2 regions of the Paracoccus sp. J39 genome follow, and region 1 is predicted to be linked to the other one. Evidence: riboswitches for the same ligand, from Rfam matches in the RefSeq annotation. Region 1 holds a riboswitch; the other holds the start of a gene.
The links. A riboswitch is a leader RNA that binds a small molecule or an ion and turns the genes downstream of it on or off. The one in region 1 is predicted to bind cobalamin.
Positions count from the first base shown of each region.

Region 2: it holds a riboswitch for cobalamin, as region 1 does, so the genes downstream of both, L632_RS0119515 (CbtB domain-containing protein) here and L632_RS25130 (TonB-dependent receptor) in region 1, are expected to answer to the same signal.

Region 1 covers NZ_JAEN01000026.1:20,117-35,637, forward strand. The annotation lists gene L632_RS23135 (hypothetical protein) at 1-30, opposite strand, end outside; gene L632_RS23140 (hypothetical protein) at 27-710, opposite strand; gene L632_RS0118690 (APC family permease) at 713-2,107, opposite strand; gene L632_RS24750 (hypothetical protein) at 2,109-2,279, opposite strand; gene L632_RS0118700 (hypothetical protein) at 2,287-2,664, opposite strand; gene L632_RS23145 (hypothetical protein) at 2,657-2,980, opposite strand; gene L632_RS0118710 (universal stress protein) at 3,305-3,718, opposite strand; gene L632_RS23150 (hypothetical protein) at 4,364-5,467, shown strand; gene L632_RS23630 (alpha/beta fold hydrolase) at 5,554-6,522, shown strand; gene L632_RS23635 (DedA family protein) at 6,477-7,055, opposite strand; cobalamin riboswitch at 7,312-7,503, shown strand; gene L632_RS25130 (TonB-dependent receptor) at 7,680-8,453, shown strand; gene L632_RS25010 (TonB-dependent siderophore receptor) at 8,410-9,561, shown strand; gene L632_RS0118740 (hypothetical protein) at 9,563-10,135, shown strand; gene L632_RS0118745 (ABC transporter substrate-binding protein) at 10,132-11,016, shown strand; gene L632_RS0118750 (iron ABC transporter permease) at 11,013-12,014, shown strand; gene L632_RS0118755 (ABC transporter ATP-binding protein) at 12,011-12,787, shown strand; partial or broken gene L632_RS24050 (4Fe-4S dicluster domain-containing protein) at 12,856-12,982, shown strand; gene L632_RS0118760 (aldehyde dehydrogenase family protein) at 13,094-14,527, shown strand; gene L632_RS0118765 (FAD-binding oxidoreductase) at 14,531-15,521, shown strand, end outside.
Region 2 covers NZ_JAEN01000029.1:21,949-37,469, forward strand. The annotation lists gene L632_RS0119505 (hypothetical protein) at 1-407, opposite strand, end outside; gene L632_RS0119510 (CbtA family protein) at 478-1,176, opposite strand; gene L632_RS0119515 (CbtB domain-containing protein) at 1,178-1,354, opposite strand; cobalamin riboswitch at 1,391-1,595, opposite strand; gene L632_RS0119520 (endonuclease/exonuclease/phosphatase family protein) at 1,735-2,787, opposite strand; gene leuD (3-isopropylmalate dehydratase small subunit) at 2,778-3,383, opposite strand; gene L632_RS0119530 (hypothetical protein) at 3,476-4,057, shown strand; gene leuC (3-isopropylmalate dehydratase large subunit) at 4,075-5,511, opposite strand; gene L632_RS0119545 (hypothetical protein) at 5,804-6,037, shown strand; gene rsfS (ribosome silencing factor) at 6,114-6,569, shown strand; gene rlmH (23S rRNA (pseudouridine(1915)-N(3))-methyltransferase RlmH) at 6,573-7,040, shown strand; gene L632_RS0119560 (hypothetical protein) at 7,157-7,690, shown strand; gene L632_RS0119565 (LOG family protein) at 8,342-9,169, opposite strand; gene dapD (2,3,4,5-tetrahydropyridine-2,6-dicarboxylate N-succinyltransferase) at 9,264-10,088, shown strand; gene L632_RS0119575 (GlsB/YeaQ/YmgE family stress response membrane protein) at 10,195-10,446, shown strand; gene L632_RS0119580 (YbaK/EbsC family protein) at 10,482-10,952, opposite strand; gene L632_RS0119585 (hypothetical protein) at 11,009-11,329, shown strand; gene L632_RS0119590 (lytic murein transglycosylase) at 11,421-12,671, shown strand; gene L632_RS0119595 (RNA pyrophosphohydrolase) at 12,753-13,244, opposite strand; gene L632_RS0119600 (S41 family peptidase) at 13,241-14,656, opposite strand; gene L632_RS0119605 (murein hydrolase activator EnvC) at 14,653-15,521, opposite strand, start outside.

The DNA.
Region 1 (15,521 bases):
CACCAGATAGGGATTGGGCGGCGGCCTCATGCGCATTTCCTTTCGGCGGCGGCCTCGTCCAGGATATCCGCGCGCAACCCCGCCAGCGCCGCAAGAAGCGGTGCAAGCGTCTGCGGGGCAAGCGGGGTCCGTCCCATCTCGGCCTCGCGGAACAGCAGGTAGCGGCCGCGCTCGGCCTCGTCGGCAAGCCAGGTGATCCGCAGGCCCTTGGGCGAGATCACCAGCTCTTTCACCCTCGCATCGGCAAAGACCGCACGGTGGCGGGCCAGCAAGGCGGCGTCGCCGGGCGAGAGCGGCCTTTCGCTGCGCAAGGTGGCATCATGGGGAAATCCCTCGGGCAGCAGGGTTTGGTGCGGCAGGGTGTCGAAGGCCGAGAAAGGCTCGATCCCGCGCGGACGCGCCATCAGGTGGACGCGTTGCGAGACCGGCAGGGCGGCGGGCTGGGTCACCAGAAGCCACAGCGCCGGCAGCTTGCGATAGGTCAGCGTGTCGGGCACCGCCTGGAGATCGGTCTCGACCCCTTCGATGCGGCCCGAGACGCGGGCAAAGCCGGTCGGCGACACCGCGCGGCGCAGATCGCGCATCATTGGCGCGATGCGGTCGAAATAGCCGGCGCGGGCAGAACTGCGCCGCGCCGCCTCGGATCTGAGGCGGAGGGCTAGGATCACCAGCCCCCCGCCAAGGATCAGGACGAGAAGCCCCGCCTGCATGTTCAGTAGCCCCTCGGCTTCGGCCAAGGCATGGTGAACTGCGCGCCGCGGTCCACGAAGCGGTAGCGCCAGAAGTGGAACCACAGCGAGACCACGATGTAGAAGGCGATCATCGCCACCAGTTGCGTGCCGTAGCCGAGGAACACCGCGAAGAAGGCCGTCCCGCACAGCGCCAGCAGCGCGAAGGCCGGCAGCGGGTGGAACGGATGTTCGTAGCCGCGCTTGATGGTGTCGAGCGGCCATTTGCGCCGGAACAGGATGATGTTCAGCGGCATGAAGGTGTATTCCAGCAGACCCGACAGGATCGAGAAGGTGATCACCTGGTCGATCGGCGCGCCAAGCGCGAAGATCAGCGCGATCGGCACCAGGAAGATGATCGAGCGATAGGGCGTGCGGTGCTTGGGATGCACCGCGCCGAACCAGCCCGGCAGGTAGCGGTCGCGCGCCATGGCGAACCAGGCGCGGCTGGCGTCGTTGATGCAGCCATTGGCCGAGGCCAGCGTCGCAAACAGCGTGCCGATGCCCAGAAACACCATCAGGAAGCTTGATCCGCTAAGCCGGGCCGCGTCGAACAGCGGCACGCCGGCCTGACCCAGATATTCCCAGGGCATCAGCCCCGTGCAGACATACCAGGTCAGGGTTGCCGCGATGGCCAGCGTCATCACCCCGGCCAGCGTGCCGAAGGGCAGCGAGCGCGCCGGGCTGCGCACCTCTTCTGCGGCCTGGGTGGTGCCTTCGATCCCCAGATAGAACCACAGGCCGAAATGCATCGCCGCGAGGATACCGAGCCAGCCGTAGGGCAGTGATGCGGCGCCCTCCATCAGGTCGGCATGGCGCAGCGGGCTGGTCCCCAGGGCGCCCGAGGTCGACAGGAACAGCACGATGATCGCCGAAAAGGCGATGGCGGTGATGACCAGGTTGAAGGTCAGCGTCGCCAGCACGCCGCGATAGTTCAGCCAGGCCAGGAACATGATGGCCAGGATGATGAAGGGCCGCTGGTCGATCCCGCCGTGATGGCCGCTCATCATGGCGACGGTATCGACGAGGAAGCCGACCGTGATCGCGTTCGCCGCCTCCAGCATGGTATAGGCGAAGACGAGATAGAGCCCGACGTTGAAGGCCATGAGCGGCCCGACGATATGCTTGGCCTGGGTATATTGCCCGCCGGCGGCGGCGACGGTCGAGGTCACTTCTGAATCGATCATCGCCACGCAGGTATAGAGGATGCCGGCGAACCAGCAGGCCATCAGCGCGGCATAGGCGCCGCCCTTGCCGACCGCGAAGTTCCAGCCCATGTACTCGCCGACCAGAACGATCCCCACGCCAAGCGCCCAGACATGGGCGGGGCCAAGCACGCGGGCCAGGCCGACATGTTCGGTTTTATGCACCTGTTCCATGTCACCCCCGATGCTGTTCTTCGGTCAGGGCTTCCAGCTCCCCCTCGCGGGAGGAGGTCAGGAACTCCTCGCTATAGGTGCTGTCGGTGCGGATCCAGTCCAGGACGATGACCAGGCCGAACACCGCCGAGGCGCCCCAGGCCGCATATTCCAGATAATCCCAAAGATCCATGATGCCCTCATTCTCCGAATTTTTCGGCGATCACGTCGCGATATTCGTTTTCTGAAAACCGCAGCAGGATTGCGTAATAACCCACGACGACAACGATCATCGCCAGCAATGCGCCGATCGAGAAACTGTAGTCGAAACGCGCGGTGATCATTTCGGCGGCAAGGCTCGGGTCGGAATAGCCGAGTTTATGCCATTGCTCAACCATGGCCGGGTTTTGGGCCAGCGCCTCCCATGTCGGATTTTCGAGGGTCTGCGGGTTTTTCGCGGACCCCGCGAGACCAAGCCACAAGGGAATATACAACGCGCCAATGGCCATGATCAGCAGGACGATCACGTCGATGATCTGGCCGATCTTGCCTTGGACGGGGGCATTGTATTTAGCCATGACGCAGGACCCTTTCCTCATAGCGCCTGGCTTCCCTGGCCTCTCGGGCTTCGTCGAGGAACTGGATATCCAGCCCGTACATGAAGTCCCGGTCCTCGCGATAGTGGCGCAGCATCGCCATGATGGCTGCCGAATTGAACAGCAGCACCACCGCCCCGCCGATCAGCAGCACCGTCCGCGCTGCCGCCGACGGCGCCAGCGACCAGGTCCCGATCGCCACGAAGATGATCGCAAACCAAAGTCCCAGCACAAAGGCCAATGCCACGGCGATGTCGCGCCGATGCATGGTTTCGATCCGTTTCGTCAGATTCGACACGTTGCATTCCTCCCTGAGGCCCGATTTTTGATAAGTCGTCCGCGTGGGCCGTAGCGCGATTCTTTCTGCGCTCGAAAGCTTTTTTCTCTACAGGAAAGGCATCCTGCGACATTCTGTCAAGTTTCTTCTTCAGCGGAGAGAGATTTTTGGCCGAGGGAACGCCGGTCAAGGCCGTGCGTGCCAAGCGCAAAGCGCGCTTGGTCGTCGCCTTGGGATCCATGAATTACATTGATATATCAAGCAATTGGTTTCACGGTCGCGCAAACCGGCGCCCGGTCCGCGCGACAGGATTTTCCCATGCGGGCGATCGTCAGTCGCGGCGAATCACCGGGCGACGGTGACGGTGCAATGCGCGCGTGCCATGACATCGGCCGCGACAGAGCCCAGCATCAGTCGCGACAATCCACGCTTGTCACCGGTTCCGACAACGATCTGGTCATAGGCGTTGTGCTCGGCATAGGTCACGATTCCCGCGGCGGCTTCGCGGTTGACGATGTCGACCTGCTTCACCTCGGCGACGCCGTTCTCGAGCGCGAGGGTGCGGGCGCGCTCGAGCTTGTCGGTCATTTCCTGATTGGTCCAATGATGGATGACCGGGCCACGCGCACCGCCATGGGCGATATTCACCACGCATATGGTCAGCGACGCGCCGAATTTCGCAGCCAGCTGTGCAGCGTAAGCGACGGCAATATCGGAATGATCGGTCCCGTCGGTTGGACAAAGGATCTTCTGGATCATCGGATTTCCTCCCTTCTTAAATCCACAAGGCGGGAGGCTCCCATTTTTACCTGTGACTTGCCAAGGAGTTTTTGAAGGAAGGGCCATAATTCCTGCAAGCCGGTTCCCTCGATTTGCAGCGGCCGGGCGATTGCCGCCGCCCCGCTGGCCCACGTCCGGATCGGCCAACCCGCGAAACGGCAAGCAAAAACGGAACGGTCGTCCTGGGGTTAGGGTCCGTTGATCTTGCGGTTATATGCAGAAGACGATCAGGATGGATGCGCCCAGGCTGCGGGTAAAACAGGGGAATCGAGGACGACGGATCGGGTGAGCGCAGGGCGGGACGAACTCCAAACCGCATGCTGTCCCGGATATCCAGATGGGCAAAGATCGGCGGCACATCGCCGCTGTGACCAGAGGCCAGCGCATTGGCCGACAGCACCTCGAAATGCGGTTCGCGCTGGCCGGTTTCGCCGCAGCGCGCAAAGCCCCGCAACCGGCGTAGCGCTTGATCGCTGATCATCGAAATCTGGACCTTCGGGCTATATTGCGCCATGGTCGCTTCTTCCGGATGGCGCGTCGGAAGCCGGGCCGCATCGCCGGCAAAGATGGCTCGGCCCTGCCCGGAGCACCATCCGCGACCCCGGAAAAGGACGACCCGAACCATTGACCTGCACGCCTCAAGCCGCCTCTCTCCAGTTCCGTCCGCCGGAGGGAGAGCGTTATCCCGCCTTCAAGCGCCACATCCCCGAACGGCTGTTCTATGTGGTTCCCGCGCTGATGTGGCTGGCGCTGGCGATCCGTTACCGCAGCCTGACGCTTCCCAGCGCCGCCAATCCCGCGATGGAGGCGGGGGGCCTGTGGGGCGAAAGCAAATCGCAGGGGCTGGACCTGTTCGGGTCGCAGGGCAGGGCGCGGCTGGCCCGTTTTGCCCGCCTTCGTTGCGATCCCGGAACCGAGGCCCCCGTGGATTGCGCCCTGGCCGCGATGGCCGAGGCCGGGCTGGATTTCCCGGTCGTCGCCAAACCCGACCGCGGCTATCAGGGCTGGGGAGTCAGGCTGATCCAGCGGGCCGGGGATCTGGCGGATTATCTGTCGGTGCAGCCTCCGGGCACCGTCATCCTGTTGCAGGAACTGGTCGACTTGCCCGGCGAGGCGGGGATCTTCTATCTGCGCCATCCCGACCAGGTGCGGGGACGCATCGTCTCGATGGCCTTCGTCTATCCGCCCCATGTGATCGGTGACGGTTGCCGCAGCGTGGCCCAGCTGGTCCGGGCCGACAAGGTCCTGCGTCCGAACAGCGCCATCTATCGCGACCGCCATCCCGAAAGCTGGGAGACGGTGCCCGGCCCCGGCGCCTTCCACGTCCTGACCAATGCCCGCAGCGCAAGGCTCGGCGCGGTCTATCGCGACGCGCAATCGCTGGTGACGCCGCAGCTGGAATCGCTGATCGACGAGATCTCGCGCGAGATACCGGATTTTCATTTCGGGCGCTTCGACATCCGCTTCCGCAGCGTCGAGGACCTGGGTGCGGCCCGCGATTTCAGGATATTGGAGCTGAACGGCGCCGGTGCCGAGATGCTGCATTTCTGGGCCGGCGGCAGCACGCTGCGGCAGGCATACGGTGCGTTGTGGAAACAGTATCGCTGGCTTTTCGCCATCGGCGATGCCATGCGAAGGCGCGGGGCGCGGCCCGTCGGCCTGCGCGCCATGATCCGGTTGCAGCGACAACAGGAGGCGCTGCGGCGCGTCTATCCCCAAAGCTCGTGAACATCCCTTGCGCAGCTGCGCGCCGGGCGAGACAATCCCGCCGTCGAGCGGTGCGGCGGCTTCAGTCCTCCGCAAAGGAGCCTTGCATGATTCCCGATCTGCCCATCTGTCCGCCCCCCGGCCAAACCATCGTGATCCCCGCGCCGGAACAGACGCTGGCCGAAGGGGCGCTGGGTTTCGTGCTTGAGCCGTTCCAGCCGTTGCGCGAACAGTTCTCGGCGATCACCGGCATCGGGCTGGAACCCGACGACGCCTGGCCCGGGGAACAGGGCCGCACGGTCCGGCAAATGCGGCTGGCGCGCGGGGACGGGCAGGCCCAACTGGGCTATCTGGCGGCGGGCCAACCCGGCGGGCGGCGGGTGATTTTCCTGCATGGCAGCCCCGGCACCGCCGAGGAATGGGACCGCTTCCTGCTGGACGTTCCGGTCGGGCAATATCACATGGCCGTGGACCGTCCCGGCTTCGGCGCCAGCGGGGAAAAGCCCGAGCCCGATCTGGCCGGTCAGGCCGCCGCCGTCGCCCCGCTTCTGACGGCGGGCGGGACCGGAGCCGCGGTATTGGTCGGCTATTCCTATGGCGGCCCGGTTGCGTTGCGGCTTGCCGCCGACTATCCCGACCGGGTTGCGGGGGTTTTGCTGATCGGCGGCGCCGCCGATCCGGAGCTGGAGGAAACCCATCCCCTGCAGCAACTGGCGGCGCTTGATTTCTTTGCCGGACTTCTGCCCACGGAACTGGCCAACGCCAATGCCGAGTTGATGAATCTTCGGCCCGGGCTTGAGGAGCTGACCCCCGACCTGGCGCGTGTCACTGCCCCCGTCACCATCGTCCAGGGGCTGGCCGATACGTTAGTGCCGCCTGAAAACGTGGCCTTCCTGCAGGCGCATTTGCCCGGCAGTCCCGGCCCGCGGCTGATCCTGATCGAAGAGGCCGACCATTTCCTGCCCTGGACGGATGCCGACTTGCTGCGCGCAGCTCTGGCTTGCGTCATCGGGGACGGAAAGTCGTCGTCTCAGTCGCCCGAGCGCCCCCCCTCGTCCTTGTCCGAGGCGAAATAATAGACCGTGAAGCGGTGGCTCAGCCAGACCGCGCCGATCACCAGCCCAACCATGACCGGCCAGGCCCAGTTGCCCAGCAGATCGAACAGGACCAGGTTGAGGCCGAACGCCCCGAAGAACAGCGCCGCCGTATATACTGCCGCGACCACGCCGTTCACGATTGCGAAACGGCGAAAATCGACGCGCAGGAAACCGCTGGCCATGAAGACCGGAGGCAACAGCCGTGCCAGCAGCGCCGCCGGCAGGACGCCGCGATCCAGCAGCCGCCGTCCCCGCTCCAGCATCTTGCCGTCCACCCAGCGCCGGACGAGACGGTTGCTTCCGGCCAGTGCGCCGATCCCGTAAAGGGCCCAGTCGCTGATGATATTCCCGGTTACCAGCGCCACCAGGGCCAGTCCGGTGCCGATCTCTCCTGCGGCGGCCAGTGCCGCGCCGGCGATGATCGCCCCTTCTTCCATGACAAAATTCGCAAGAAACAGCAGCAAGGCCAATATCAGCGGATTGCCCAGATATTGTTCGATAAGGGCTTCCACCGCGCGGAGTCTCCTTGGGGCGAGGGGCGGGACAGATCAAGCTAAGGACACCCACCCGCAAACGCAAGCCGCAAGGCTTGCGCCGGCGACACGCATGGCGCCGAACGCATCCAGATCGCGCGATGCCCAGAGGCACTCGGCCCCCCGGGGTGACGTCGATCTCCTCATCGATCTTGCCGCGATATCAAGCGCACTGCCATCAGGCGGGAAAAAGCAGATACTGCCCATCTAATCTGTTTATTTGACAACTCCCTTGTGCTATCCGGTCGCCGACGGTGCCCCGCAAGGGGTGAAAAGGGAATGCGGTGAGGGAAACCGATGCCGCAGCTGTGCCCGCAACTGTAACCGGGAGCGACCCGCATATGCCACTCTGCCCCAGGGCGGGGGAAGGCGCGGAACTCGCAAGGAACCGGAAGCCAGGAGACCTGCCGTCGCTGTCGCCCATCCCGCGGCCGGGACAAGCCGAGGGTGCGGATTTCCGCTGCGGTGACCCATGTGGATCGAAGGCAGCGGTATGTGCGATGCGACCGATAGAATCTGAACTCGCGCGCGCGGCGGAAGAACCGTCGCGGCGATGCCTTCGTATCCGGCTTCCCTTCCCGTTGAACGAGGATAAGTGCCGAAATGAAGGTCCGCCATATCATTCCCGTGCTGTTGGGCACAACCCTTGCCGTCCCGCCTGCCACCGCCGAGGACGCGGTGACGCTGGATACCATCGTCGTCACCGCCTCGCGCGCCGACCTGCCTGAACGCGCCATCGGCAGCGCCGTCACCGTCGTGACCGAGGAGCGCGCCCGCCGCGAACAGGCGAAGCGCATCACCGACCTGCTGCGGGACGTGCCGGGGGTTCAGGTCTCGCAGGACCGTCCCGGTGCCTGGACCAGCATCAGCATCCGGGGATCGGATAACGGCCAGGTGCTTGTCCTGATGGACGGGGTCCGGCTTGGCGATCCGTCCTCGACCGAGACGGCGTTCCAGTTCGACCATCTGGATGTCGAGGGCATCGACCGGATCGAGGTGCTGCGCGGCAACCAGTCCTCGCTTTACGGATCGGACGCGATCGGCGGCGTTGTCAACATCATCACCAGGCGCCCGGTCCAGGACGGCTGGCGGCTGTCCAGCGGATTGGAGCTTGGTCCGGACGGCTGGCGCCGGGCCACCGCGACCCTGCTGTGGAAAAGGGGCGATCTCGACGCCCGGGTCAGCGGCTTTTCCACGCATTACGACGGCCCGTCGCAGGCCGATCCGCGCACCAGCCCGGTTCCCGGCCCCATGGACGACGACGCCCATCGCGGCAACGGGATCGGCACGGCACTGGGCTGGCAGATCGCGCCGCAGTTGCGGGCCGAACTCTCTGCGCAGCGATACGTGGCACGAATACGATTCGCCGCCCAGTGACGGCAGCGATACGGTCGAAAAGGACGAATGGAACCTGGGCGCGCGCATCCTCCATGAAAGCGCCGACCGGACCCTGCGGCAGACGCTCAGCTGGGGCCGCTACAATGCCCGGCGAACCTATCATACCGGCTTTTCGCGGCCCGAGGGCGATGTCTACGACGGCATGCTGACCCGCTATGGCTACGACGTGACCTGGAAGCCGGCCGAGCCATGGTCGCTTGTGGGCGGCGTCACGCGCGAGAAGGAAGAAACCCTCCAGATCACCAATTATACCGGCAGCTTCATCGCCAGCAACGCCACCACCGCGCTCTTTACCGAGGCGGCCTGGCGTCCCGACGACCATCTGACCCTGACCGCCGCGCTGCGCCGCGACGACAATGATCAGTTCGGCACCTTCAACACATGGCGGCTGACCGGGGCCTATCTGCTTTCCGCCAGCGGCGCGGCGGATGTGAAGCTGCGGGCCAGCTATGGCACCGGTGCAAAGGCGCCGGGGCTTTATCAGCTTTACGATCCGACCTATGGCAATCCCGACCTTACGGCACAGCGTAGCCGCGGCTGGGACATCGGCGCGGATGTCTATTGGCCGGATGCCGGGCTGGAACTGGGCGCGACCTATTTCCAGAACCGGGTCGAGGACAAGATCGCCTGGGGCCTGCGCGAGGACGGCAGCTATGGCTATTACATGGCCGGCCGCACGCGCGAGAAAGGCATCGAGCTGTCCTGGCAGGCCGAAATCCTGCAAGACCTGCTGATCCAGCACAACCACACCTGGGTTCTGTCCCATAATGACGAAACCGGCCAGTGGCGCGGCCAGCCCAAGAACTCCGGTGCGCTGACCGTCAGCTATCGCCCCGGCGACTGGTCGGTGGGCGCGCGCCTGCGCTATGCCAGCCGCAACGGCCTGGGCGCGGTCAGCGGCTATGGGCAGGAGATTGGCGGCTATGGCGTGACCGACCTGCTGGCCAGCTATCGTCTGGATGAGCGGGCCGAACTCTATGGCCGGATCGAGAACGTCTTGGACAAGCAATACCAGACCAGCTGGGGTTACAACACCAACGACCGCAGCTTGTTCGCCGGCATCCGCCTGAGCCTGCAGGGGAACTGACATGACGAAGCTGACCATGGAAACGACCGTGAATGCCGAAGGGCGCGCGACGGAACATCGCTGGCCCGCACCGCTGGATCAGGACTGGCTGCAAGACTTCCTGACCGACATCTTCGACAATCATTGGCAGGGGCTCTCTTTCGGTCCCATCGTCGAGGGGGCCGCCTATGAATTGCGGCCACCGTCCAAGCCGCAGCGCATTTCGCTGCATGACGGCTATCTGACGGTGTTCTACCGGCTTCAGGGGCATTTTCATCTGTGCATCGGCCGCAACGAAGGCGCCGTGAAGCAGGGCGGCGAGGCGCTGGTCGCCCATCGTCGTCCGGGCAAGGCCGAGTTCTTCCGCAGCCTCGATCCCGACGGGCATCCCCGCTCGTGGGGATTCCGCATGGATAACGGCAAGGGCGAGCAGATGCTGAGCCTCTTCTTTCCCAACCCTTTCATCACCGCCGACGACCAGCTGGCCGACCAGCCGGACTGGGAGCGGCTGGCGACATGGGACCACGTTCGCCGCACCTATATCGGCATCGAGGACGGCGCAGCGGACCGGATGAGCAAGGGCTACAGGGGATGAAACCCATCGCCGCCCTGGCGGCGGGCCTTGCGGCCCTGCTGTCGCTCGGGATCGCCGCGGCACATGTGGGGGCGGGGGGCGGGCAATCCCTGCCCCCTGCGACACCTGCCGCGAAACCGCGCGTCGCCTCGACGGCGCTATGCGGGGATATGTGGGTGCTGGCGCTGGCCGATCGCGACCAGATCCTCAGCCTGTCGCGGGATGCGGCGGGCCCGTCCTCCCCCTATGCCGGAGAGGCGGCCGGTCTGCCCCGGAACCGCGGCAGCCTGGAGGAGCTGATCGCGGGCGATGCCGGCCTGGTGGTGACGGGCCAGGGCAGCTCGACCCAGATGCGCAGGGTTCTGGGGCGCTTCGGGATCGCCGAACTCGATCTCGGGGCGACTTCGGACCTGCAGGAACTGGCGGACAAGATCCCGCAGGTCGGAAAGCGGCTGGGTCAGCCCGAGCGCGGCAAGGCGCTGCGCGCGGCGTTCCTGCACGACCTCGCGGCCGCCGCCGACCCCGGCAGGGACGGGCCAGTGGTGGCCTATTATCGCCCCGACGGCGGCGGCGCGGGTGCCGGCACCATCGTGGATGCGGCGCTTTCCGCTGCCGGATACCGGAACATGCAGCGCAGGACCGGTCCCGCAGGCTGGGGCGGCATCCCGCTTGAGCAGATCGTGATGACCCCGCCCGGGGCTTTCGTGGTTTCCTATTTCGACACGCAACCGCCGGCGCGAAACGCCGGGCTGGGGCGCAATCCCGTCCTGCGGCGGGCTGCCGAACAGGGCGTGGTCCTGCCGGTCCCGGGCAAGCTCTGGCCCTGCGACCATCCGGTGATCTCGCAAGCCGTCACGCTTCTCGCCGGCGAGCGGGTCCGGCTGGAGGACGCGTTCCGATGATCCGCCCGGTTCCGCAGCTGGCGCTGAATATGGCGCTGCTTCTGACCTGCTGCGTGCTGGTCGTCATCTCGCTTGTCCTTGGCTATACGCCCATCCCGGTGGGCGAGGTGCTGCGGGGCCTTGCCGGTCTTGCAGACCCCAAGACCGTGACCATCGTGCAGGATCTGCGCCTGCCCCGCACCGCGCTGGCGCTGCTGATCGGCGGATCCTTGGGACTGTCGGGCGCCGCGTTGCAGGGGTTGCTGCAAAACCCCCTGGCCGAGCCGGGGGTGGTGGGCGTCAGCTCGGCTGCGGCCTTCGGCGCGGTTCTGGTCATCTATTTCGGGCTGGCCGCGACCAGTTCGTGGACCCTGCCGCTGTCCGGGATGGCCGGGGCACTGGCGGCGACGACGATCCTGTGGGCTCTGGCCGTGCGTGGCGCTGCCAAGCTGACCTTGCTGCTGACCGGGGTGGCGATAGGCGGGCTGTCGATCGCGCTGATCTCGCTGGTGATGAACCTGTCCAGCAACCCCTGGGCCATCAGCGAGATCGCCTTCTGGCTGATGGGATCGCTGAAGGACAGGACGCTTTCCGACCTGGGGCTGGCCGCGCCCTTCATCCTGATCGGCTGCGCGATGCTGATTGCCTCGGGCGGGGGACTCGAGGCGCTGACCCTGGGCGAGGATACCGCCCGCTCGCTGGGAACGCCGGTGAACCGGGTCAGGATGCAGGTGGTGCTGGGCACCAGCCTGTGCGTCGGCGCCGGGGTGTCGGTCGCGGGGGCGGTGGGCTTCGTCGGGCTGATCGTGCCGCATCTGCTGCGCGCTTTCACGGATCACGCCCCGGCAAGGCTGCTTCTGCCCTCGGCGCTGGGTGGGGCGGCGCTGCTGCTGACGGCCGATATCGCGATCCGGCTGATCGCCGTCGGGCCGGAATTGCAGCTTGGCGTCGTCACCTCGCTGATCGGTGCCCCCTTCTTCTTTGCGCTGATCTTTCGTTTGCAAGGAGAGCAGGCATGATCCCGCTGCACCTGAAAGGGGTGGGCGTCTCGCTGCGGGGGCGGGAAATCCTGCGCGACATCACCCTTGCCGTTCAGCCGGGCGGCATGACGGCGCTGGTCGGGCCGAACGGTGCCGGAAAATCGACGCTTCTGCGGGCGAGCCTTGGACTTGTTCCCCTGAGTTCGGGCGAGATCCTGCTTCAGGGCCGCAACCTGACCGCCGTGCCGCTGCGGGAAAGGGCGCGGCTGCTGGCCTATCTGGCGCAGGGCCACCACGCGATCTGGCCGATCCGCGTCCGCCGGCTGGTCGGGCTTGGCCGTCTGCCCTATCGAGGCTGGTCCAGACGGGCGGCGGCCATGGAGGATGCGCTTGTCGAGGCCGCCATGGCCCGATGCGGCGTGATGGGTCTTGCAGACCGGACCGTCGACACCCTCTCGGGGGGCGAAAAGGCGCGGGTCATGCTGGCCCGCGCCCTTGCCGTCGGTGCCGAGGTGCTGCTGGTGGACGAACCCATCGCCGCGCTGGACCCCCGCCACCAGCTTGAGGTCATGGCCCAGCTTCGCATGATCGCACGGGGCGGAACCGCAGTGGTCTGCGTGCTGCACGACCTGCAAATGGCGGCAAGGTTCTGCGACCGGGTCGCGGTCCTCGCGCAGGGCAGGATCGTGGTCGCCGGCCCGCCTGAAACCGCGCTTTCCCCCGATGTGTTGCGCCCGACCTACGGGATCGAAACGGTGAAGATCCAGATCCGTGGCCAGCAGCTTCCGGTCGCATGGGAGGTGACCGACTAGGCGGCACGGAAAACCACCGCCCGCGAAGGTCCAAGGGCAACGCGGGCAGGCCGCGGGCGTTGAGCGGCCCGCGCTTCCGGATCAACTTCCAGAACTGCGTGCATTGCAAGACCTGCGACATCAAGGACCCGTCCCAAAACATCAACTGGACCGCGCCCCCAGGGCGGCGATGGGCCGAACGACCCGAATATTTGACAAGGGAAACTTGTCGATCGCCAATCCTTCTTGGCGGTCTGATCGCCGAGGATCGGGAATAATCCTGCCAGTTTCTTGAGGCAAATCCTTGCCCGGCAGCAGGAGGCAGGCATGCAAGACTGTAAGCGCAACTTGATCGGCGGCGAATGGGTCTCGCCGCAGGCCTTCAGCGAGAACCGCAACCCGGCCGATCCAGACGAGCTGATCGGCCTCTATGCCCACGCCGAAGCCGGTGACGTGGCCCGCGCCGTCGAGGCGGCGAAGGCCGCCCAGCCGGCATGGGCTGCCGCCTCGCCGCAATTGCGCTCGGACGTGCTGCGCCGGGCGGGCGACATGCTGCTGGCCCGCAATAATGAGATGGGTCGGCTGCTGGCACGGGAGGAGGGCAAGACGCTTGCCGAGGCCAAAGGGGAGGCCCTGCGCGCCGCGCAGCTGTTTCACTTCTTCTCGGGCGAGGCGGTGCGCAATCCGGGCGAAAAGCTGACCTCGATCCGCGACGGTGTCGAGGTCGACGTGATGCGCGAGCCCCTGGGCGTCGTGGGTCTCATCACGCCCTGGAACTTTCCCATCGCCATCCCCGCCTGGAAGACCGCCCCGGCCTTGGCGGCAGGCAATGCGGTCGTGCTGAAGCCGGCCGATCTGACGCCGGGCTGCGCGCATCTGCTGGCCGAGATCTTGGTCGAGGCGGGATGTCCGGGGGGCGTGTTCAACCTGGTGATGGGCAGCGGTTCGGTCATCGGCAAGGCGCTGGTCGAGCATCCCGACGTCGCTGCGATCTCCTTCACCGGGTCCGAGCGGGTGGGTCGCGGCATCGCGGCGGGCTGCGCGCAGGGGCTGAAGAAGGTCCAGCTTGAGATGGGCGGCAAGAACCCGATGGTGGTGCTGGCCGATGCCGATCTGGATGTGGCCGTGAATGCCTGCCTCAACGGCGCCTTCTTCTCGACCGGGCAGCGCTGCACCGCCTCCTCGCGGCTGATCGTCGAGGAGCGGATCCATGACGCCTTCGTCGACCGGATGCGGCAGGCCATGGCGGCGCTGCGGATCGGCGATCCGCTGGACGAGGCCGTGCAGATCGGGCCGGTGGTGTCCGAGGGCCAGCTTGCGGGCAATCTGGACTATGTGCGGATTGCCGGGGAAGAGGGATGCGAGGTCGTGGGCGGCGAGCGGCTGGACCGTGCCGGCTATTTCCAGAACCCGGCGCTGTTCGTCGGCGCCACGAACCTGATGCGCACCTCGCGCGAGGAGATCTTCGGCCCCTGCGCCTCGGTCATCCGGGCCGCGGATTTCGACGAGGCGCTGGCGGTGGCGAATGATACGCCCTTCGGGCTTTCGTCGGGGATCTGCACCTCGTCCCTGAAACATGCGACGGCGTTCCGGCGTGGCTCCAGGGCGGGCATGGTGATGGTCAACCTGCCGACCGCCGGTGTCGATTACCATGTGCCCTTCGGCGGGCGCGGCGCCTCCAGCCTTGGCGGTCGCGAGCAGGGCCGGATCGCGATGGATTTCTACACATCGGTCAAGACCGCCTATGTCTTCGCGGGGTAGAGGATGAGCCTGCAGCAGGAACTGAAGACGATCCTCGGCGCCTCGGGCTGGATCGAGGGCGCGGATGCCGCGTCGTGGCAGCGCGACTGGCTGGATCGCTATGGCGAGGCGCCGCTGGGGGTGGCCCGTCCCGCCTCGACCGCCGAGGTCGCCGATGTGGTCCGGGCCTGCCATGCCGCCGGCGTCCCGGTGGTGGTGCAGGGGGGCAATACCGGGCTGTGCGGCGGCGCGGTGCTGGGGCGGGCAGGGGGCGTCATCCTGTCGCTGTCGCGGATGGCCACGATTTCGCAACCGGACGTCGCCAGCGCCTCGGTCGAGGTCGAGGCGGGGGCGGTGTTGGCCACCCTGCACGACGCGCTGGATGGATCGGGGATGATGTTTCCCATGCATCTGGGCGCCGAGGGATCGGCCCAGATCGGCGGGCTGATCGGCACCAATGCCGGCGGCAGCCATGCGTTCCGCTATGGCATGATGGCCGATCTGGTTCTGGGGCTGGAGGTCGTCCTGCCCGACGGCACGATCTGGAGCGGCCTTCGCGCGGTGCAAAAGGACAATGCGGGCTATCAGTTGCGCCGCCTGTTCGTGGGGTCCGAGGGCACGCTGGGCATCGTGACCCGCGCGGTGCTGAAACTGTTCCCCGCGCCGCGTCAGCGGGCCACGGCGTTTCTCGCCTTGCCCGATGAAGCGGCGGCGGTGCGCTTCGGGACGCGGTTGCAGGCAGAGGCGGGCCAGTTCCTGACCGGCCTGGAATTTTTCCCGGAACTTGGCTTGGAGCTTGCCCTGAAGCATGTCCATGGGCTGGCCTATCCGCTGGAGACGCGGGGCGGCTGCTATCTGCTGGTCGAGGTCGCGAGCGGCTCGGACAAGGTGCCTTTGGACGATATTCTGGGTGCCGTTCTGGAATGGGGCATGGCGGAGGGGCTTGTCCTCGATGGCGCCCTGGCCGCGTCCGAGGCGCAGCGCGCGGCTTTCTGGCGCCTGCGCGAGGAACAGC
Region 2 (15,521 bases), on a different contig from region 1:
TTCGCGTTCAGCTCGACCCGCAGCCGGTCGCCGGGCGCGAGCGCGTCGAGGTGATGGGCCGGGCCGTAGAGCCGGGCGATCTTGCGGCCGTTCAGGTAAAGATGCGCGTGCCCCTCGCCGGGCCGGTCGGCCAGCCCGGCATGTTCGGGGGCGAAGCAGAAGCCGGGACTTTGCAGGAACAGGTTCCAGCCCGCGACGCTGTCGGGCTCCAGCCGGGCCGAGGCGGTGGCGCTGCCAGCAGGCAGGTCGATGGGCGCGCCGTGGTCATGCGCCGCGGCCTGCGCGCCATGGCCATGCGCGCCGTGGTCGTGACCGTCCAGCGTGATGCCGTTGGCGGCGGCGATGACGAAGCCCATGCCGCCGCCGAAGATCAGGCCGATCAGCAGCATCGGGATCGAGCGATCCATGTCTGTCCCCCCGGTTCATGGAAAGGGCCGGGCACGGCTGCGCGCCCGGCCGGAAGGGCTGCGGCCCGGATCAGGCGGCTTGCGGAAGGGGCGCGCGCTGCCCCTCGCGCTGCCAGAACCAGCCGGCCAGCAGGCCGAGCACCGCCCAGGCCAGGGCGCCGGCCCCCAGCGCGCGGCCGGCGAATTCGGCCGAAAGCTCGGGCGGGACCGGGCCGGCATAGCTGTCGGGCTGCGGCGCGCCGATCAGATGCGGCGCCAGGATCAGCACGATTGCCACGCCCCAGGCCGGCCAGCCCCTGCCGAAGGCGATCAGCCACAGAGCAAGCCCGGTGGCCAGTGCCGTGCCCAGCCACCAGATGGCGCGGATCTGCACATCGGCGGCGGCGACGCCCGGCACCTCGGGGGCAAGGCCGAAGGCGGGGGCGAGCTGCATGGTCAGGTAGCCGGCAAGACCCCAAAGCAGCCCCCGCCGCGCCGTGACCGCATTGCCCTGCGATTCGGCAACCGCCATCAGCGCCACCAGCATCAGCCCGTAGCCGGCATAGACCAGCATGGTGAACAGCACCGAAAGCATGTTGCGGGTCCATTCGAAGGGGCCGAGATCCTGATGCGCGCTGACGGATTCGGCGCCGAAATGCGCCAGCTGCCCGGATTCGTAAAGCTCGGCATGCAGCAGCACCGGCTGCACGAACCAAAGCTGCAACAGGGCGGCAATCAGCCCCGTTGCAGCGCCAGCGATCAATCCGCTGGTCAGAATGCGCGAGAACATGTCAGTGGCAGGGGAAGCCGGTGGCGTGACGCACGTCATGTGCGGCGTCATGCAGGGTTTCGGCCTGCACCAGCCCGGACATGAAGATCAGCCCGAAGCCGATGGCGAAGGCGGCGATGGCGGGAAACAGCACCGAGGCGCGGCTGGCCCCCGCGGCGGTCATGGGTTTTGCGGTCATCTGCGACCCTTTCCTTATGTCGTCCAACCCGACGACGTTGCGGTTTTGCGCATCGGCAGGTCTCCTGGCTTGCGGGTCACGGCAGACGCCCGCCTTCCCGGCCGGTTGGCCAGTGGCATGATGGGCGTCCGCTCTCCGCTTACAGTCGCGGGGGCGGCTGCGGATTTGGCCCCGGATGCCCCGGGCCGCACCGCATTCCCTTTTGGCCCCGGAAAGGGGCACCGATACACGCATATGTTACCTGCGCCGCCGCCGCGGCGGCAAGCGGAATCGAGGACCGGGCGGCGGGCCGGCGGGCGGCGCTGTCGCATGGGTATTTGGAGAACGAAGAAGATGCCCGAGGGATCGCGCGGGGATCGAGGCAGGCGGGCTTGTCCGGATCACGGGGCCGGCGGCCAGTCCAGATCGACCCAGACCAGCCGGTGCGCGGAAGCGGCCAGGGCGGCCTCGGCCAGCGGGCCCTCGGCCGGCCAGAACACGCCCGCGTCCAGCACCGTGAGGCCCTTGGCCGGCAGGACGTAATCGACGCGCAGGTTGCCGGGCGGCTTGTCGTCGGGCCAGTCGCCGGTATCCAGCGCCGGATCGCCCTTGTGGCGGTCGTTCACGCCGCCCTTTGCTGCCGCCCCGCCGGCGCTACGGGGCCGGGGGTCGGTGACATGCGCCATGATCCGGGCCAGCGCCTCGGGCCGGCCCTCGCTGTCCATGGGGTCGAGATTGAGGTTGCCGGCCAGCACGAAAGGGCCGCCCGGCAGGTGGTGCAGCCAGAAGGCCAGCTCGTCATGGTTGCGCCGGCCGTTCAGGTCCTCGGGCCCATCGAAGACCGGCGGCGTCGCGGACATGGCGAGCAGGTGGAGCGGGTTGCCCCTCACCGTCACGACCGCGTCCCAATGCGCGGTCGAGGACAGCCGGCGGATCGCCGCCACCTTCTCGGGCAGCGGCGGCATCAGGTGGCCGGGCAGGTCGCGCCACAGGGCGCCGGTGTAATCCGTGACCGGCCCGATGGGATGGCGCGACAGGATCGCCATGCCGCCCTGGCCCGAGAATCTGCCATAGCCCTCCGCGTCGTCCGCCGTGCCCAGCCGCCCGTCGGCGTTCAGGTCCAGCCCGGTCGCCATGCCGGAATTCGGTCGCGCCGCGAAACGGTGCGGATAGTCCAGCCCGGCCCGGGCCAGCCTTGCGGCAAAGGCGTCCAGCGCCCGGCCGTCCAGATCCCAGTCGAAATCGGTCAGCAGCAGGATGTCGGGCCGGGTCTCGGCCAGCACGGCGACGACCGCGGCGACCTGCGCATCCTCGCGACCGAGGTCGCGCAACAAAAGCCCCGGCCCGTCGCGCGACAGGTCGGGGCTGTAGGTGGCGATCCGCAAGGGCTCGGCATGGGCGGCAAGGCCAAGGACGGCCAGCAGGACCGCCCCGGCAAGCGCCCTTACACCCAAGGCCGGCTCTGGGCCATCTGCGCCTCGAACGTGTCGATGGCGCTGGCCTTTTCCATGGTCAGGCCGATATCGTCCAGCCCGTTCAGCAGGCAATGGCGGCGGAACGGGTCCAGCTCGAAGGGAAAGCTCTGCCCGTCCGAGGTGGTCACGGTCAGGTTTTCCAGGTCCACGGTCATGCGGGCGTTGGCGCCCTTCTTCGCGTCCTCCATCAGCACCTCCACCACCTCGGGCGGCATGACGATGGGCAGGATGCCGTTCTTGAAGCAGTTGTTGTAGAAGATGTCGGCGAAGCTGGTGGAGATCACGCAGCGGATGCCGAAATCCAGCAGCGCCCAGGGCGCATGTTCGCGCGACGAGCCGCAGCCGAAATTGTCGCCGGCGACGATGATCTGCGCCTCGCGGTAAGCCGGCTGGTTCAGCACGAAATCCGGGATCTCGTTGCCTTCGGCGTCGTAGCGCATCTCGTCGAACAGGTTCTTGCCCAGACCCGAGCGGTGGATCGTCTTCAGGAACTGTTTGGGGATGATCATGTCGGTGTCGATATTGACCAGCGGCATGGGCGCCGCGATGCCGGTCAGGGTGGTGAACTTGTCCATGTCTTGATCCTCGCAGAATTGACTTGGGGCGCGCGCGCCCGTTAACCGAGACCCGAGCGGCGCCTGGCGCCATGGCTATACGGGTCTTGCTGATGTTTTTCGGGTTTTCGAGTTTCGCCGCCCTGCGCGCCTGCATCGCGCGCGACTGGACGCCGCAGATCGGCGATCCCGAGATCACCGGCTGGCTGACGGTGCTCTCGTATCTTGTCTGCCTGTTCCTGGCGGTGAAGGTGCTGCGCCGCCGGCCGGCCGGCGCGGCGCGCGGGCTGTGGCTGGCGATCGCCGGGCTGATGGCGTTCCTGGCGCTGAACAAGCAGCTTGACCTGCAGACGGCGCTGACCGCCACCGGACGCTGCATGGCCCGGGCGCAGGGCTGGTACGACAACCGCTACCTGGTGCAGCTGGCCTTCATCGCCGGGCTGGTGCTGGGCGTGGTGCTTGCGCTGATCTGGGCGACGAAGGCCGTGCGCGGGCACATGCGCCGCAACGGCCTTGCCCTGCTGGGGCTGGCCGTGCTGTGCGGTTTCGTGCTGGTGCGCGCGGTGGGTTTCCATCATGTCGATATGCTCATCAGCATGGATTTCGCGAACCTCAAGTTCAACTTCTGGTTCGAGAATGCCGGGCTGGTGCTGATCGCGATCAACGCCCTGCTGCTTCTGCGGCGGGGCCGCTAGGGGCCCCGCCCGAAGCATCAGACGGTTTCCACCAGAAGCTCGCGCACGTCGGTCAGGTGGCCCTTGATGCCCGCCGCCGCCGCCATGACCGGCGACATCAGATGCGTGCGGCCGCCGCGGCCCATGCGTCCCTCGAAATTGCGGTTCGAGGTCGCGGCGCAGCGTTCGCCCGGCGCCAGCTGGTCGGGGTTCATGCCCAGGCACATCGAGCAGCCGGCCAGACGCCATTCGAAGCCGGCGTCGATGAAGATCTTGTCCAGACCCTCTTCCTCGGCCTGCATGCGCACCAGGCCCGAGCCCGGCACGACCATGCCACGCACGCCCGGCGCCAGCCTGTGGCCCTTGAGGATGCCGGCGGCGGCGCGCAGATCCTCGATCCGGCCATTGGTGCAGGAACCGATGAAGACCGCGTCGATCTTGATCTGGTTCAGCGGGGTGCCCGGCTTCAGGCCCATGTAGTCGAGGCTGCGGCGCGCGGCCTCGACCTTGCCGCCCTCGAAATCCTCGGGGGCGGGGACCGTGCCGGTGATCGGCAGCACGTCCTCGGGCGAGGTGCCCCAGGTCACCACCGGGGCGATGTCCTCGCCGCGGATGGTGACGACCTTGTCCCAATGCGCGCCCTCGTCGCTGAAGAGGGTCTTCCACCAGCTGACCGCGGCCTCCCAGGCGGCGCCTTTCGGGGCATGGGGGCGGCCCTTGCAATAGTCGAAGGTCTTTTCGTCCGGGGCGATCAGGCCGGCGCGGGCGCCGCCCTCGATGGCCATGTTGCAGACGGTCATGCGGCCTTCCATCGACAGGTCGCGGATCGCCTCGCCGCAATATTCGATGACATAGCCGGTGCCGCCGGCGGTGCCGGTCCTGCCGATCACCGCCAGCGTGATGTCCTTGGCGGTGACGCCGGGACGCAGCTTGCCGGTGATTTCCACCTTCATGTTCTTGGATTTCTTCTGGATCAGCGTCTGGGTGGCCAGGACGTGTTCCACTTCCGAGGTGCCGATGCCATGCGCCAGCGCGCCGAAGGCGCCATGCGTCGCGGTATGGCTGTCGCCGCAGACCACCGTCATGCCGGGCAGGGTCCAGCCCTGTTCCGGCCCGACGATATGGACGATGCCCTGGCGGATGTCGTTCATCGGGTAATAGTTCAGCCCGAATTCGCGGGCGTTCTTGTCCAGTTCCGCGACCTGGATGCGGCCCTCGGGGTTCTCGATGCCGTCCACGCGGTCGGCGGTGGTGGGCACGTTGTGGTCCGGCACGGCGATGGTCTGGTCGGGGCGGCGCACCTTGCGCCCGGCCATGCGCAGGCCCTCGAAGGCCTGGGGCGAGGTCACCTCATGCACCAGGTGGCGGTCGATATAGAGGATGCAGGTGCCGTCGTCGGAACGCTCGACCACATGGGCGTCGAAGATCTTGTCGTAGAGGGTGCGGGGCGCGCCCGCGTTCGTGTTGCCGGTCATGGCTGTCTCTTTTCTGGAAGACTAGCTGGGAAAGGGCGGAGGGGCCGCAACCTGCGGCAGGGCGCGCAAAGGCGCCCGCCGTCGTCAAAGTCGGGCGGTGACGGACAGGCTTTCGCCGTAGAACCGGCCCGGCAGGCGGGCGCGGTCGTGAATGTCGAAATAGACGAATCCTCGCATGACAGCAGTAATAGGTCGATTTCACGTCATATTCAATATCGCCACACGGTCCTGTTAATTCCAAGTTGGGAAATGGTCCCTATTTTCTATGCAAGGAACAAGAAAGGGACCGATCATGCTGATTCGCATCATCCTGCGGACGATTCCCCTGCTCTGCGTGGCCGCCTTTGCGCTGGCGGTGGGCCTGGAACAGGACCGGCCGGGCCCGGCGCAGGGGGTGGCGGGGGCCGAAACCCGGCAGCTGGCCTGGGGTGCCGGGCAGGTGCGATGCGTCGATCCCTGGGGGAATCTGCCGCTTTCCGCCTGTTCCTCGGCCGAGCCAGCCAGAAATCCGCCGCCGCCACATTGAGCAGGCGCGATTCCGTGCTACATTACTAGGGCCCCGGCGCCGGGGGAGATCGGCGTGATGACCGGAGGATGAACCCCTGTCCAATACCGTCTCGCCGGCTTCTGCGCCGGCTGCGACCACCGCGGAGTCCGGGCTGACGAGCGATCAGCTACTGGGCCGCATTCTTGCCTCTCTTGACGACGACAAGGCCGAAGATGTCGTGACCATCGACCTGCGCGGCCGCTCGGCCATGGCCGATCACATGGTGATCGCCTCGGGCCGCAACGCGCGGCAGGTGGCCTCGATCGCCGAGAAGCTGGTCGAGCGCCTGAAAGAGCAGACCGGCCGCTCGGCCCGGATCGAGGGCAAGGAAACCGGCGATTGGGTGCTGATCGACACCGACGACGTGATCGTCCATGTCTTCCGTCCCGAAGTCCGCGAATTCTACCAACTGGAAAAGATGTGGATGCCGGCCGACGCGCTGCGCTCGGCCACGCTTGACCGGATGCGTGCCGAACACGCGGCCGAAGAGGCCCGCAAGACCCAGAACTGACCCATGCGCATGGTCATTGCCGCGGTCGGGCGGCTGCGGCAGGGCCCCGAGGCGAAGCTGATCGCCGATTACCTGGACCGTCAGGCCAAGGCGGGCCGCAGCCTGGGCCTGCCCCCCGTGACGCTGGCCGAGGTCGAGGACCGGCGCGGCGGCGGCATGGCGGCCGAGGCGGCGCTGCTGGCCAGGGCCGTCCCCGACGGCGCGGCCCTGGTGGTGCTGGACGAGCGCGGCCAGATGCTCAGCTCTCCGGAATTCGCGGCGCGAATCGCCGGCTGGCGCGACCAGGCCCGGGATGTGGCCTTCGTGATAGGCGGCGCGGATGGCATCGACCCCGGCCTGCGCGACCGGGCCGACCTGGCGATCAGCTTCGGCCGCATGGTCTGGCCGCATATGCTGGTCCGCGTCATGCTGGCCGAGCAGATCTATCGCGCCACCACCATCCTCGCCGGCAGCCCCTATCATCGCGAATGAGTGCAACGCCTTTGAACGATTAAGTTTTTAGGCAGAATGCCGGGAGGGCCCAGGTGAATTTCCCGGGCCTTTCTGCTAGGATGGGCCATCAAGGTCATCAGTTTCCGGGGTATGTCATGATCCCAATCGTCAATCAGATCCACAGCCGGGCCGGCCCCGCCACCCCCCAGGCGGCGCGGGAGGTCGAGGTCGTCGGTCCAACCATCGCCCGCGCCCAGCCCGAAGTGCCGGTGGTCGAGGAATCCGGTGCCGCCGCCGGCGACGTGCCGCTTGGGCGCGGAGGCATCGACCGCTCGCAGCAGACCGAAGCGGCCCCGCCCCGGCGGCAGGCCGTCAAGCCGGCCAGGGCGGCCGAGGATATGGACGGCCCCCAGGATCGCGCCGTGTTCCGTGCCAAGGTGATCAGGTTCCTGACCGCGATCTATGGCGATGACGAATCCTTTCGGCGGGCGCTGAAACTCGGCACCATCGTGATCCGCGCCGCCGAGGATCCGCCCGACCCCGAATTGCGGCCCGAGCTTTCCCTTGCGATCTATCGTCATGGCGCAGAGCAGGCGGATCCGCCTGCCGAGCCTCTGCCCGAGCGCAGCTCAGGCGGCCAGCCGCAAGCTGTCGGCGCGACCGATTTCATCGCCTGGTGGCCGAAATAGCGACGATTGCAATCGTCGCGTCCGGAATTGCGTTGCCCGGCACCGTCGCAGCCCGAATGGCAGCGGCGAGCGGGTGGCGGCTGTCATGGCTCGCCGACTGAAATCAGGCGGTGCACAGGGGGCACTGGGCTGGACCGGGTGACGGTCGATTGCCGGCGCAATTTCGAGATCACGGCTCGCCCGGGCGTCACAGGCGGTCGACAGGTTCGCCAGAGCAGGTTTGCGGCGAACGGGTTTGCGGCGTATCCCGCTCTGGGGCCCGGCCGGAGCAGAAGCCTTAACTGTCTGCTGAAAAAGTCCACGCGTCGGGACAGCCTGCGCCAGGAACCAGAAAACCCGCCACAGACTCGACCGGAAATTCCCGATGCTGAGGCGGATCTTCACCAGATCCGGAACGATTTCCGGCACCATAGCCTTTTCAGAGTTTTCCAGCGGCCTTTTAACGGTTTTACTGCGCCGGTGCGACGCGATGGTCGCAGGCTCGCCCGTTGCCGGCCTTGCGGTTCGCCGCAAGAGCGGGCCGGGCGGCGAGGCGCGGCGGCCGGGCTTCGGCTCGGCGCATCGCCGTCGGCGGGACATGGCCGGAGCGAGTCGTCCATCGGGCCCGAAAGCGAAGGCCCGCGAGGGGCTGCCGGCGCAAGGGGTGCCCCGTCAGGGGCAGGGCACCACCCAGTTGTCGATGATCTCGACCGCCTCGTCCGCGCTTTCGACGAAGCTGATCAGCTCCAGGTCCTCGGGGCTGATGGTGCCGGCCTCGGCCAGCGCCTGCCAGTTGATCACCTTGTGCCAGAACTCCGGCCCGAACAGGATGAAGGGCACCCGCTTCATGCGGCCGGTCTGGATCAGGGTCAGCGCCTCGAACATCTCGTCCATGGTGCCGAAGCCGCCGGGGAAGATCGTCACCGCCTTGGCCCGCATCAGGAAATGCATCTTGCGGATGGCGAAATAATGGAAGTTGAAACACAGGTCGGGCGTGACATAGGCGTTCGGCGTCTGCTCGTGCGGCAGCACGATGGACAGGCCGATCGAGGCGCCGCCCGCCTCATGCGCGCCCAGGTTGCCGGCCTCCATCACCCCCGGCCCGCCGCCGGTGCAGATCACGTTCTCGGCGCCATAGCTTTCCAGGCTGCGTTCCGTCATCAGCCGGGCAAAGCGCCGCGCCTCGTCATAGTAATGCGACAGGGCGGCCAGCTCCGGGGTGCGCGCGCCTTCCCGCCGCTCGGGCGCGGGGATGCGGGCGCCGCCGAACATCACCACGGTCGAGCGGATGCCGCGCGCGTCCATGATCATCTGCGGCTTCAGCAGTTCAAGCTGCAGCCGCACCGGGCGCAGTTCCTCGCGCAGCAGGAATTCGGTATCGGTAAAGGCCAGCCGATAGGCCGGCGCGCGGGTCTGGGCCGTGTCGGGGGTGATCTCGGCCACCGCCACGTCCTGATGGCTGTCGCGGAACGGGTGGCTGCGCTCTTCTAGTTCTGTCATCCAAACCTCTGGCGGGGACCGCCGCACATTGCGCGGCTGCACCCCTCGGCTTATAGCCCTTGGACAGGAGTTTCCACCGTTGAGAGGCCAGACCATGTCGAATGACGCACTTGAAGCCGCCATCGAATCCGCCTGGGAGATCCGCGACCAGATCACCCCCGCGACCAAGGGCGAGGTTCGCGACGCCGTCGAGGCCACGCTGGAGGCGCTGGACAAGGGCGCTCTGCGCGTCGCCGAAAAGCGCGGCAGCGACTGGCATGTGAACCAATGGGCGAAAAAGGCCGTGCTGCTGGGCTTTCGCCTGAAGGACATGGAAGTGCATATGGGCGGCCCGCAGGGCGGCACCTGGTGGGACAAGGTGGACAGCAAGTTTGCCCATTGGGGCCAGGCGCAATGGCAGGCCGCCGGCTTCCGCGCCGTGCCGAACTGCGTGGTGCGCCGCTCGGCCTATATCGCCAAGGGCGTGGTGCTGATGCCCAGCTTCGTGAACCTGGGCGCCTATGTCGACGAGGGCACCATGGTCGACACCTGGGCCACCGTCGGCTCCTGCGCGCAGATCGGCAAGAACGTGCATCTTTCGGGCGGCGTCGGCATCGGCGGCGTGCTGGAACCGATGCAGGCCGGTCCGACCATCATCGAGGACAATTGCTTCATCGGAGCGCGTTCGGAAGTGGTCGAGGGCTGCATCGTGCGCGAGGGCTCGGTCCTGGGCATGGGGGTCTTCATCGGCAAGTCCACCAAGATCGTCGACCGCGAGACCGGCGAGGTCATGTATGGCGAGGTGCCGGCCGGTTCGGTGGTGGTCGCCGGCTCGATGCCCTCGAAGAACGGCGTGAACCTTTACTGCGCGGTGATCGTGAAGCGCGTCGATGCGCAGACCCGCTCCAAGACCTCGATCAACGAGCTGCTGCGCGACTGACCTGTTGCAGCCCTGCACCGGACTCACCCCTGCGTGAGACCGGCGTGAAACCCAAGCGCCGCCGCTGCGTTCAACCCGCACAGGTATCCTGAAAGCGGAGTTTCACATGCAGGGTTTGGGTTGGCTGGCCGCGATCATCGTCGGCGGTCTTGCGGGCTGGATCGCCAGCAGCATCATGAAGGCGGATACGGGGATCATCCTCAACGTCATCCTGGGCATCGTCGGCGCCATCGTCGGCAATGCGCTTCTGGGTCTGGTCGGGCTGAACGCCCAGGCCGGCAGCTGGCTCGCGCAGGGGGTCGCCGGGCTCATCGGCGCGGTGGTGCTGATCTGGCTTTACCGGGCAGTGGCCGGATAGCGAAAACGGGGCGGGGTTTCCCGCCCCTTTTCCTGTCAGGCGGTGAAATCCGCCCGTTTCGCCCCGGTGATGCGGACCAGATCCTCCGGCGCGATGGCGAAGACGTGGCGCGGCGTCCCGGCCGCCGCCCAGACCGTCTCGAAATCCAGCAGTCGCGGGTCCAGCCAGGCCTGGACCTGCCGCAGATGCCCGACCGGCGCGACGCCGCCGATGGCGAAGCCGGTCTCGGCCCGGATCAGGTCCGCATCGGCCTTGCCGAGGCTTTGCCCCGCCAGCGCCGTCGCCTTGGCCGGATCGACGCGATTGCCGCCGGCGGTCAGGAACAGCACGACATGGCCGGTCGTCTCGCCGCGGAAGATGATCGACTTGGCGATCTGGTCGACCGCGCAGCCGACCGCGGCCGCCGCGCCCTCGGCGGTGCGGGCGCTGTCGTCGGTCTCGCGGATCTCGACGGCAAGCCCGGCCGCCTGCAGCGCCGATTGCACCCGCTTCAAGCTCTTGCTCATTGTCTCTCCCTCCGGTTTCGGGCGATATGACGCGAAAATGCAGCAAAGGAAAAGCCATGGCCCAGCAGGTCTACACGCTTCTGGTCGAGGTCGGCCGCGCCGCGGATGACGGACTGCCCGAAGGCGCCAGCGGCGCGGCTTTGGTCTGCTACGCCTCGGGCGTGACCGAGGAGGAGGCGGTGCGCGAGACCGTCGCCATCCTCAAGCAGGCCGGGCTGGCGCCCATCGAGGTCACCGGCCATGGCAGCATCGACGAGCGGCTGGCCGAGGGCCACGAGATCCCCGAGGAGGAGCGCGCCCTGATGGACCGCGCGCTGAACGAGAACGCGGTGATCGTCGCCCAGATGGAGCCGCTCTTTGCCGAGGAGGACGGCTGATCGGGGCCCCTATCCAGCCGCGCCGGGCTGGGCTAGACTGGCCGCAACCAGAAGAAAAGCCCATGAACGAGCAACGGAACGGACAGGCAGAATGACCAGACGCATTTCCCGCATCGCGACCTCGGCCGTGCTGACCATCGCCCTGGCAGGCTGCGGCGTGTCGATGAACCAGGGCCCGGGCGGTGTCGGCGGCAATTTCGGCGGGCTGCCCACGGCGGGCGGGCAGGGCTCCGAGGCCGGCTTCCAGAACTGGGTGCAAAGCTTCCGCCCGCGCGCCCTGGCGGCCGGCGTCTCGCCCGGCACCTTCGACAGCGCCATGGCGGGGGCGCATTACCAGCCCAGCATCGTGGCGCTGGACCGCAAGCAAAGCGAATTCACCAAGCCGATCTGGGACTATCTCGACGGGGCCATCGGCACCCGCGGCGCGACCGGCCGGGCGAAGGCCGCGCAATATGCCGGCACGCTTTCGGCCATCGAGGCGCGCTACGGCGTCCCGCGCGAGATCGTGCTGGCGGTCTGGGGCATGGAGTCGAATTTCGGGGCCAATCGCGGCAATACCCGGATCGTGCCGGCCTTGGCGACGCTGGCCTATGATGGCCGGCGCGGCGAATTCTTCGCCGGCGAGCTGGTGGCGGCGCTGCGCATCATCCAGTCCGGCGACGTGGACAGCGCCCATATGGTCGGAAGCTGGGCCGGGGCCATGGGGCATACGCAGTTCATGCCCTCGTCCTTCCTCTCCCACGCCGTCGATTTCAACGGCGACGGCCGCCGCGACATCTGGTCGGACGACCCGACCGACGCGCTGGCCTCGACGGCCAGCTACCTGCGCCAGAACGGCTGGCGCCCCGGCCAGAGCTGGGGGACCGAGGTCATCCTGCCGCAGGGCTTCGACTTCAACCAGGCCGGCAAGTCGGTGCAGCATTCCGGCAGCCAATGGGCGGCGATGGGCGTGCGCACGGTCAGCGGCGCGCCGGTGCCCTCGGGCTCGATCCTCGCACCGGCGGGATCGCGCGGCCCGGCCTTCCTGATCACGGAAAACTTCCGCGCCATCCTGAAATACAACGCCTCGGACAGCTACGCCCTCGGCGTGGCCTATCTGGGCGAGGCCATCGCCGGCCGCCGCGGCATCCAGGGCAGCTGGCCGCGCGGCGACCGCACGCTGTCGAACAGCGAAAAGGCCGAGATCCAGCGCCTGCTGATGGCCCGCGGCTTCGACACCGGCGGCGTGGACGGCAAGCTCGGCAGCCAGTCGACCGAGGCGATCAAGGCCTTCCAGCGTTCCCGCGGCGTGACGCCCGACGGCTATGCCGATACCCGCCTGCTGGCCATGCTGCGCAGCTAAGGAAAAGGGGCGGCCCCGAAAGCCGCCCTTCTTGCTTTCTCTGTTTCACAAATACCCAAACCGGCCGCGCAACCGGCGCGGTCAGGCCAGGATTCCGCGAAACTCGCCCAGCACCCGCGCATAGACCTCGCGCTTGAAGGGCACGATGCTGTCGACCAGATCCACCGCCCGCATCCATTGCCAGCGGTCGAATTCGGGATGCGCGGTCGCGATGCGGATGGCGTCGTCGGGGCCGAGGAAGCGCATGGCGAACCATTTCTGCTTCTGCCCGCCGTATTTGCCCTTCCAGACCTTGCCCAGCAGCTCGGGCGGCAGGTCGTAGGTCACCCAATCGGGCGTTTCCGCCACCACATCGACCAGATCGGTGGTCACTCCGGTTTCCTCGACCAGCTCGCGCAGGGCCGCCTCGCGCGGGGTCTCGCCGCGGTCGATGCCGCCTTGCGGCATCTGCCAGGCCGGGCCGGGATTGTCGATGCGCTGCCCGGCAAAGACCAGCCCCGCCGGGTTGATCAGCACCACCCCGGCGCAGGGCCGGTAGGGCAGGCCCGAGGGGCCCAGCAGATCGCCGCTCATTCCGCTTGCGCCCCCTGGGCCGCGTCCTCGCCGGTGACGGCGGGTTTCGCGGCCTCGGGCACGGCCTGGGCATGGTAATCCACCGCCGCCAGGCCCTTGAGGATATCGACGGCATAGGCCAGCTGGTAGTCCTCCTCGCGCAGCTTGGCGGTGGCCTCGACCTGCTTGGCCTCTTCCTCGATCTGCTTGCGCTCCTCGTCGCTGATCGAATCGTTGTTCAGCGCGCCGCGCAGGTCGGCTTCCGAGTTCAGGAATTTCGACTCGGTCCGCGGCTTGCCGTCCTCGTCCTCCTCCTGCGGCTTCGGCGCCGGCTGCTCGACGATGATGTCGGGCTGGATGCCCAGCGACTGGATCGAGCGGCCCGAGGGCGTGTAGTAGCGCGCCGTGGTCAGGCGGATGGCGCTTTCGGCGGTCACCGGCATCACCGTCTGCACCGAGCCCTTGCCGAAGCTCTTGGTGCCGACGACGATGGCGCGGCGGTGGTCCTGCAGCGCCCCGGTGACGATTTCCGAGGCCGAGGCCGAGCCGCCATTGATCAGCACCACCATGGGCTTGCCCTCGGCCAGGTCGCCCGCCTTGGCGTTCCAGCGTTCGCTGTCCTCGGACTTGCGGCCGCGGGTCGAGACGATCTCGCCCTTGTCGAGGAAGGCGTCCGAGACCTCGATGGCCTGGTTCAGCAGGCCGCCGGGATTGTTGCGCAGGTCCAGCACGAAGCCCGTGACCTTGTCGATGCCGCCGGCATCCTTGATCGCCTTGGCCATCTCGGTGCGCAGCGTCTCCATGGTCTCGTCGTTGAAGGTGGTGACGCGCAGCACCACGGCATGGCCCTCGATCCGGGTCTTGACCACCGTCAGCTTGATGATGTCGCGGGTGATGGTCAGGTCGAAGGGCTCCTTCTCGCCCTCGCGCAGGATGGTGATCTTGATCTCGGACCCGACCGGGCCGCGCATCTTCTCGACCGCCTCGTCGAGGTTCAGCCCCATCAGCGATTCGCCGTTCACATGGGTGATGTAGTCGCCGGCCTTCACCCCGGCCTCGGCGGCGGGCGTGTCGTCGATGGGCGAGATGACCTTGACCAGCCCGTCCTCCTGCCCGACCTCGATGCCCAGGCCCCCGAAGCTGCCCCGGGTCTGGGTCTGCATGTCGTTGTAGTCCTTGGCCGACAGGAACGAGCTGTGCGGGTCGAGCGAGGTCAGCATGCCGTTGATCGCGGCCTCGATCAGCTTCTTGTCGTCCACCTGCTCGACGTAATCGGCGCGCACGCGCTCGAAGACGTTGCCGAACAGGTCCAGCTGTTCATAGACCGAGGCGTTCTTGCCCGATTCCTGCGCGACCAGCGGGCCGGCGAATTGGGTGGCGACGGTGATGCCCGCAAGCGTGCCGATCGCCCCTGCCAGAAGATAATGTTTCATTCAGTTCCGTCCTGCCCGGTTGCGTTGCGGCCTGTCCCGTCCGTGGCCTCTCCGACAATGGGATTCATCACGAACCATTCTGCCGGGTCCAGAGTTTCCTTGCCCTTGCGGAGTTCAACATACAGTGTCTCGGTCTGTCCAGCACCGCCTCCGGCGGCGGCATTGGCGACGAATTCGGCGCCGAACTCCTGCGCGGGCGGTTCCTGCCCGCCCATCAGCCCGACCGGCTCGCCCGCCGCCAGCACGTCGCCCGTCTCGCCGAAGACCTGCGCCAGCCCGGCAAATATCATCAGATACCCCCGCGCGGGCTCAACGATCATCACATTGCCGTAATCGAGCAGCGGCCCGCGATAGCGGATCGTCGCCGGCCAGGGCACCGTCACCAGCGCGGCGGGCGAGGTGGCGATGACCATGCCCGGGCGCCGCACCCCCGAGGCGTCGGCCTCGCCATAGCGGCGCAGCACCGTGCCCAGCACCGGCAGCGCCAGGCTGCCCTGCGCCCCCTCGAAATCGGCCATGGGCGGGCCGACATCCTGCTCCATGCCGGCGATGCCCGAGGCGAAGGCGTCCAGCGTGTCGGCCGATTGCACCAGCGCCGTCAGCTCCTTGGGGTCCTCGCCGAAACGCACCGGCAGACTGGAGCGGTCGGTGACGGCCGAGGCCAGCAGACGCCGCGCCTCCTGCACCTGCCCCAGCCCCTGCGCCAGCGTGTTGGCGGCGTTCAGCTGGATGGTCCGCACGGCGCGGATTTCCTCCAGCTTCTGCTGCATCTCGCGCGCCTCGCCCTCGAGCCCGGGGGCGACCGAGGACAGGATCATCCCCGCCCGGGCCGAGGATTCCGGCCCCGAGGGATGCAGCAGCAGCA